3 regions of the Paenibacillus sanfengchensis genome follow, and region 3 is predicted to be linked to each of the others. Evidence: riboswitches for the same ligand, from Rfam matches in the RefSeq annotation. Region 3 holds a riboswitch; each other region holds the start of a gene.

Region 1 (2,265 bases), on a different contig from region 3:
ATTCTGGTTGATGCCCTGTTTACACTTGAAGATTTGGATCGGAAAAATCGGCGTCTCCCCGCTGCCGAGTCCCCGCATTGTCGCGGACAGCAGCGAACGGATAACGAGCTGGCCTTCCGGCGAAGTGCAGGTGCCGTAGTTGATGCTGGTGAACGGGATTTGCCCGCCCGCGCGGCTCGACATCGTATTGAGATTGTGGATCAGACTTTCCGCGCCCTGGAGCGTTTCGGTTTCGGTTTCTTTTAACGCGTATCGGAAAGATTTCGGGAACCGCTCCCGGAGATCGCTGCGGCTCATGGTCACCTCACCGCCGAGGTCGGCGGCCGGATCGCCTTCTTCCAAATAATCCAGCCCTTTGCGGAAGTATTTGGCGAAGGACTTGGCCACATAAGGGGCCAGGTCAAAATCGAGCATGTTGGCGGAGACGCCGCCGTATTGGCTGTTTTGCTGCGACTGGAAAATAATCGCGACGAGCGCCATCGCCGTCATGATCGAATTCGGCGGTCTGACACTGCCGTTGCCGGTATTGAAGCCCTCACGGAGCAGTTTGGCAAACGGGATAAAAATGCAGTTCGTCGTGCCGATGGCGTATTGATCGAGGTCGTGCACATAGACCACATTATCTTGGATCGCTTGAACGAGCCGCGCAGGCATCACGAAATGGTTGGCGTACCATTTGGCGTATTCGCTGCCGAACTTGCTCATTTTGCCCGAGAAGCTTTCCCCGTTCAAATTGGCGTTTTCGCGCAGGACTTCCAAATTGGAGCTGGATACGATTTCCTCGCCCAGATTAATAACTTCATCCAGCATTTGTTCCTTGGAGGTACCTTTATTTGTATTTGTAGTGAAATGGTTGAGCAGTGCCATGATAAAATCTCCTTCCGATTCACAATTAGAAATAAAAAAGCATTTCCACCCCCAAAGAGGTCGAAAATGCCCGGTTGCGCTCTTTGAAAACAGCACGTCGCCTTTGCGGCGCGCCAGAATGACTTATATGTATGGCGGCAAGCGGACACCTTGGCCTGTACCTCGCAGGGCTACTCGGGTGCCATCCAGACGGGCAGGTCTCCTGGCTTCCGGACCTTCCGGCTCCTTCCCGCGGACAATGGCGTCTGCAGTGGCATATGCCGGAGGATGCTGATCTATAGCTAGTGAGACCCGGGGGATCGCACTCTCTATAAAGCTTCCGGTTACAGTGGCGGGACCGCAGCGGATTTGCACCGCACTTCCCTATTAAGCCCCGGCATCGTGCTTGTGCCGGTTCACCCGTCTGTACACTATATTTGGTTGATGTTGTATCATAATAACCCAATATATTGTGTTTGTAAACGGGCGGATAACAGAATTTGAATTTGAAAAACAGCTGAAAAACAGTCGAAAGCAATCAGGATGCGGGGAATCGGGGACGAAAAAAAATAGTAGATTTTGAGGCAAGATTGTGGCGATGATGAGGTAAGCGTTTGCTAGTTTGGGAGGGGAGTAAGCGGGGGCGGAGGGGAGTCCGTTGTCTGCTTGCGGTGGGTTGTTTCGGGTGGAGGTGCACTAACGCGTAACGGAAATAATAGCCACTACTGTGTCCGATAAAAATGGAGACCGGCCGTTTTGGCGCAAATAGCGGTTATAGTTTGCGTTAGATAAAATCGGAGGTTCGATTGCCCACCGCAGAGCGAGTCTTTATCACAAGCGACGGACCTTTCGACCTTTACCGATTGAATTCCGGGTCCCGAACTTGTTACAATAAATAAAAAATCCGGTTAGCGGAACAACGGGAGGTTGTCACATGGCGATCGCGGAAGTTACGGTCATTCCGATCGGTACAGGTTCCACCAGTCTGAGTTCATATGTTGCCGAGCTGCAGCGGGTACTTGAAAAGCAGGAAGGAGTCCAATGCACCCTGACTTCGATGAGTACGATTATCGAGGGGCCGCTCGATCGAATTTTTACGGCGATTCGGGCGATCCATGAGGCTCCGTTTCAATCCGGGGCCCAGCGCGTTTCCACTTCGGTTAAAATCGATGACCGGCGGGACAAAGAGAGCTCCTCGGAGCAGAAGCTGCGGTCTGTGCAGGATAAACTCGGTTCATCCTAACCCTGTTGCAGCCAAGCAAATGGTTGGTTTAATTACCAGACATTGGCCCTTGCAATATTTTTAAAACGGAGTATAATAATTTTTGTTTCACTTTACCAAGTGATTCTGCTGGTGTAGCTCAGGGGTAGAGCAACGCACTCGTAATGCGTAGGTCGGGGGTTCAATTCCCTTCACCA
Region 2 (2,265 bases), on a different contig from region 3:
CCACACAGACCAGCAGGGTAAGAATCAGCAGCCCGAGGCCTATAAATCCGTAGCCTGCCAGTTTGGTCCTCACGGCTTAATCAAATCCGGATAAATCGCGTTCGCCACATCAATAAGCCCTTTGGTCACGCGCGGACCGGGTCGGCTCAACAAATTGTCGTCCAATCCGATAATGCGACCTTCCTTAATCGCGGTGATCTTATCCCAGCCTCCACGGCTCTTGATGATGTCGGCGAGCGTCCGGTTGTTCTCGTCAACGACGCTTTTGGCGTAAAGAATAACATCCGGATTCGCCTTAATAATGTTTTCCTCGTTGATTTCGCTCCAGCCGGTAATATCGGAAGCGACATTTTCCCCGCCGGCCAGCGTAATCATTTCATCCATAAATTCGCCCTTACCGACCGTCCATCCTGGCGAGAACTCGATATAGACCTTTTTCTTCTGATCGGCCGGCAGCTTGCCCACCGCTTCTTTTACCTTATCCAGTTCGGCCTGCATTTGGCCGGTTACCTCGCCGGCTTCCTTCTGACGGTCCGTAATTTGCCCGACCAACCGGATGTTCGCCATGACCTCTTCCATCGTTTTCGCGTTGGAACGTAACACTTTCAAACCGAGATCCGTCAGACTCTTCACCGTATCCTCGCCAACCAGGTTCCCCGCCAGCACCAGATCCGGCTGAGCCGCAACGACCGCTTCCACATTAACCTGGAAGCCGCCCATTCTCGGCTTGTCTTTTACGGCTTCCGGATAATCGTCATTGTCGGAAACGCCGACAATCTGCTCGTCCAGCCCCAAAGCGAACAGCCCTTCGGTTTCCGACGGTGCCAGAGACACGATGCGCTGCGGCGCCGATTCGAACGTAAATTCGCTGCCGTACCCGTCTTTTACCGTAAGCGGATAAGTCGTTTTCGGACTCTCTTGGTCCGCTGCGTTCGACGTATCCTTTGGCGTTTCCTGTTGCTGCTGAGCTTGTCCGCCATTGCCGTTCTCCGCGGCATTTTTACCGTTCGCCCCGCAGCCTGCGGTGACGAGCAACAGAATGGCCAGAAGCCAGATCCCCCAGATCTTGGTCCACTTTTTCATCTCTTTCGCTCCTTCTGTGTTCTGTAGTTCTTGACTGGTCTGCCTGACATAAAGCGAAACTTGATGTCTCTTCATGAAGAAAAACCCATCCTGCGGATGGGTTACGTCTACAAAGTTATAGCGGAGCCGTCATGTTCCTGTGCCGGAACGCTCGGGTCCGTCCTCTAAGCAGAACGTCATCCTTTCCTCGAAGGACCGTCTAACATTCCCGTGGGCAGGTCTCCTGACTTCCAGGTACCGACGAACGCCCGCCTTCCCGTCGTACTGTGGCGTAAGACAGTGGCATGCATGGGCGCGTCCCTGTATACAGTGGCGGGACCGTGCCGGACTTTCACCGGCTTCCCTTTTAACCCTGGGCTCGCAAAACAAGCGGGCTTCGGGACCGACGGGTACTTCTTATTCGCTTGAATCCAGGCGATCTATCTCTTTTGGATTATAGGGGAAAAGCCGTAAACTTACAATACGAAAGAGCGGCTCCGCTGTGCGGTTCGTCCAAGTATTCAGCTGGCTCGTGATAAGCCCCCAATCAGCTATGGCATACCCAGATGCTTCGCACAAAAGCCCCCTTCGTTACTTTGGCGAAGCCCTGAATTTGAAAACCCGCCCGCTCCAACTCGGGTTCCAGCTCTTCCGTGGATACGACCACCGAAATGTCGCTGAACCGGCGCAGGCTTGATAGCATCGCCCGCTTCTCTTCCAGGGGAAGAACGGAGCATAAATTGTAAGGCATATCTAAAATCGCCGCGTCAAAATGCCCGTCAATTTCATTCATATCACCGATACTGACAAGTTCTTCGTGCCGGTACCCGAAATGAGCCAGATTTACCCTCGCTCCGCGAATAGCGAGCGGATTAAGATCCCGTCCCACAATCTCGATCCCCATGGAAAGGGCTTCGATCAGAACGTTGCCCATCCCGCAGCAGGGATCGATCGCCCGTATTCCGGCCGTGGCAGGGACCGCGATATTAACCAGGCTCCGGGCCATAGCCGCGGAAAGCCCTGTCGAATAATTCCGGGGCTTATGTTTGTGTCTCTGCCAAATAGGGTCCGTGGGATGACAGACTCCTAGCCTCCATGATTCCCCGTCGTGTAAAAGACCGAACAGGATATCCGGCTGCCGCATCTCCGCCCTGCCCCGGATCCGGGCTCCCACTGTTCTCTCCAACTGACGCTGGTCCTCAT
Region 3 (2,265 bases):
CCAGGTGCGGATCTCTTCGCGAATGAATTCGTCATACCGTTCGGCCGTCCATTCGCCTTTGCGCCATTTTTGACGGGCCGCACGAACTTCGGCGGTTTGCGGAAAGCTTCCGATCGTCGTTGTCGGAAGAAGCGGCAGGTTCCACACGCGCTGCTGCTCCCCCCGACGTACCTCAAACGGACTAATCCGTTCGGAAGGCTGCTCCGCGATGCTTCGAACCGCCTCCTGGACGTTTTTGCGGCTGCGCGACGGGTCCGCGTTCAAGCGTTCCAGGGCCTGACGGCTTTCCGCCAGCAGGGCCGGGGTTTCGCCTTGCAGCGCCTGATGCAACGCCGCGACTTCATCCAGCTTCTCTTCCGCGAAGGCCAGGGCATCCTTGAGCACCTCCGGCAATCCCTCCTCTCCCTGGGCCGAAACCGGCACATGCAGCAGGCTGCAGGAAGGCTGGACAATCAGATCGGAATCCGCAGACAGCAGCCCCGCAATCTCGCCGATGAAATCCTGGACCGCGGGCAGATCGGACCGCCAAATGTTGCGGCCGTCCACCACTCCCGCAGCCAACGTCTTGCCGGCCGGGAAACCGTGTTGCCGAAGGGCTTGCAAGTTGCCTTCCCGCCCATGCACGAAATCCAGGCCAATCCCGCGAACCGGCAGTGCAATAATCTCCTCGTACCGTTCGACGGCATCGAAATACGTTTGCAGCAAGATCCCGGCTTGCGGCAGCTCTGCCGAAATCGCACTATAGATTTCCTGAAGCAGCGCCAAATCCTCATCCGATACGAAAGTAACGAGCGCCGGTTCATCGACTTGAATCCATGCCGCACCTTCCTGGTCCAGTTCGCGCAAAACGGTGACGTACAAAGGCAAAAGCTTTTGGCTCCATTCCCGAAGACTTCCGGACGCGCCTTTGGACAGCTTCAGAAAAGAATATAATCCGAGAACGACCGGCTTGCCGGCGATTCCCAGCTTCTCTTTGGCTTCACGGTAGGCTTGGAGCGGGAGATTCGCCGTAAGCTCCGGCTCCCTGTTTCCCAGCTCGGGGACGATGTAATGGTAGTTCGTGTTAAACCATTTGGTCATTTCGCTGGCAGCAGCGGTTTTGCTGCCTCTGGCCACCGCGTAGTATGTTTCGAGCGGAACAGGTCCGCCGCTGTATTCAAAGCGTTCGGGCACAAGTCCGAACATTACGGCCGTATCCAAAACCTGATCATAGTAGGAAAAATCCCCCACCGGAATCCAATCGATCCCTTTCCCCTTTTGCAATTTCCAATGTTCGCTGCGAATTTCGGCTAACTGGCGGTGAAGCTCCGCCTCCTCCAATTTTCCGCTCCAGTACGCTTCGATCGCTTTTTTCCATTCCCGCTGTTTGCCGATTCTGGGGAAACCCAAATTTCCGCTCGATATTTTACCCATAATTATAAGCCTCCTCAACATATGTCTTTCGAAAATAGCAATAAATGCGGCAAGAAATCAAAAAGGCCCTCTTTAGGCAATGCTAAAGAAGACCTTCGTATAATTGTCCGATGGATCGAATCTCTAACACCTCCCTATCTCCCGTAGGTACAGCAGTGTTGCCGGAAAAGGCAGGTCTCCTGGCTTCGGAGTCATCGCCGATCACGCTGCCTTCCCAGTGTCTTTCGACATCAGTGGCCATTTCTCGCATGACGGCTCCTCCGTTACAGTGGCGGGACCGCGCCGGCGTTTCACCGGACTTCCCTTTTAAGCTTCAGCCGCGGCTGAAGCACCTCTTCCCACATTATGCAGTTTTAAGTATGAACTCAATACTAACGGATGTCGCCGGATAATTCAACAGTAATCTTATCGGGATCTACTAGTTTCAACTAAAATTAATTAAAGTTATCCGCTACCGCTTTGTTCAGCATGCCGATGCAGCGGTCAAGATCCGCTTTGACCTGCTTTTTGTAGAGTTTGGCTTTTTCCGCTCCATCGTCGGTAAAATGGTACAGCACGATCTCTTGAAAATCGACGCTGGGGTCATTGCCTTTCAAATGCTTGGTCCTGTATAGAATCCCTTCCTGCACCAGTTCGTGGAGGGCCCGGTAGATTTCGCTCTGCGGCGGTACGTAGCCGAACGGCTTGAACTCTTCTTTCAATTCCTCCAGCATTTGATAGCCGTAACCCCTGCGCTGTTCCACTTTCGTGATCAGAAATAGCTTCAGATAAGCCCGCTGCGCAAGCATAAATGCCATAGCCGTCCCCCCTGTTTCTTATAGATCAATATAACTGAAGTCTAAAATTTGTACA

Evidence for each region. Region 3 has a riboswitch for cobalamin ahead of metE (5-methyltetrahydropteroyltriglutamate--homocysteine S-methyltransferase). Riboswitches for the same ligand answer to the same signal wherever they lie in the genome.
Region 1: it holds a riboswitch for cobalamin, as region 3 does, so the genes downstream of both, V4U84_RS15125 (anaerobic ribonucleoside triphosphate reductase) here and metE (5-methyltetrahydropteroyltriglutamate--homocysteine S-methyltransferase) in region 3, are expected to answer to the same signal.
Region 2: it holds a riboswitch for cobalamin, as region 3 does, so the genes downstream of both, V4U84_RS07490 (ABC transporter substrate-binding protein) here and metE (5-methyltetrahydropteroyltriglutamate--homocysteine S-methyltransferase) in region 3, are expected to answer to the same signal.

The regions. Positions count from the first base shown of each region.
Region 1 covers NZ_JBAGJC010000006.1:161,211-163,475, reverse strand. The annotation lists gene V4U84_RS15125 (anaerobic ribonucleoside triphosphate reductase) at 1-810, opposite strand, end outside; cobalamin riboswitch at 1,043-1,285, opposite strand; gene V4U84_RS15120 (MTH1187 family thiamine-binding protein) at 1,781-2,089, shown strand; tRNA gene V4U84_RS15115 (tRNA-Thr) at 2,197-2,265, shown strand, end outside.
Region 2 covers NZ_JBAGJC010000003.1:278,170-280,434, forward strand. The annotation lists gene V4U84_RS07485 (FecCD family ABC transporter permease) at 1-73, opposite strand, end outside; gene V4U84_RS07490 (ABC transporter substrate-binding protein) at 70-1,083, opposite strand; cobalamin riboswitch at 1,280-1,485, opposite strand; gene V4U84_RS07495 (TRM11 family SAM-dependent methyltransferase) at 1,610-2,265, opposite strand, start outside.
Region 3 covers NZ_JBAGJC010000001.1:142,647-144,911, forward strand. The annotation lists gene metE (5-methyltetrahydropteroyltriglutamate--homocysteine S-methyltransferase) at 1-1,413, opposite strand, end outside; cobalamin riboswitch at 1,566-1,764, opposite strand; gene V4U84_RS00650 (helix-turn-helix transcriptional regulator) at 1,848-2,210, opposite strand.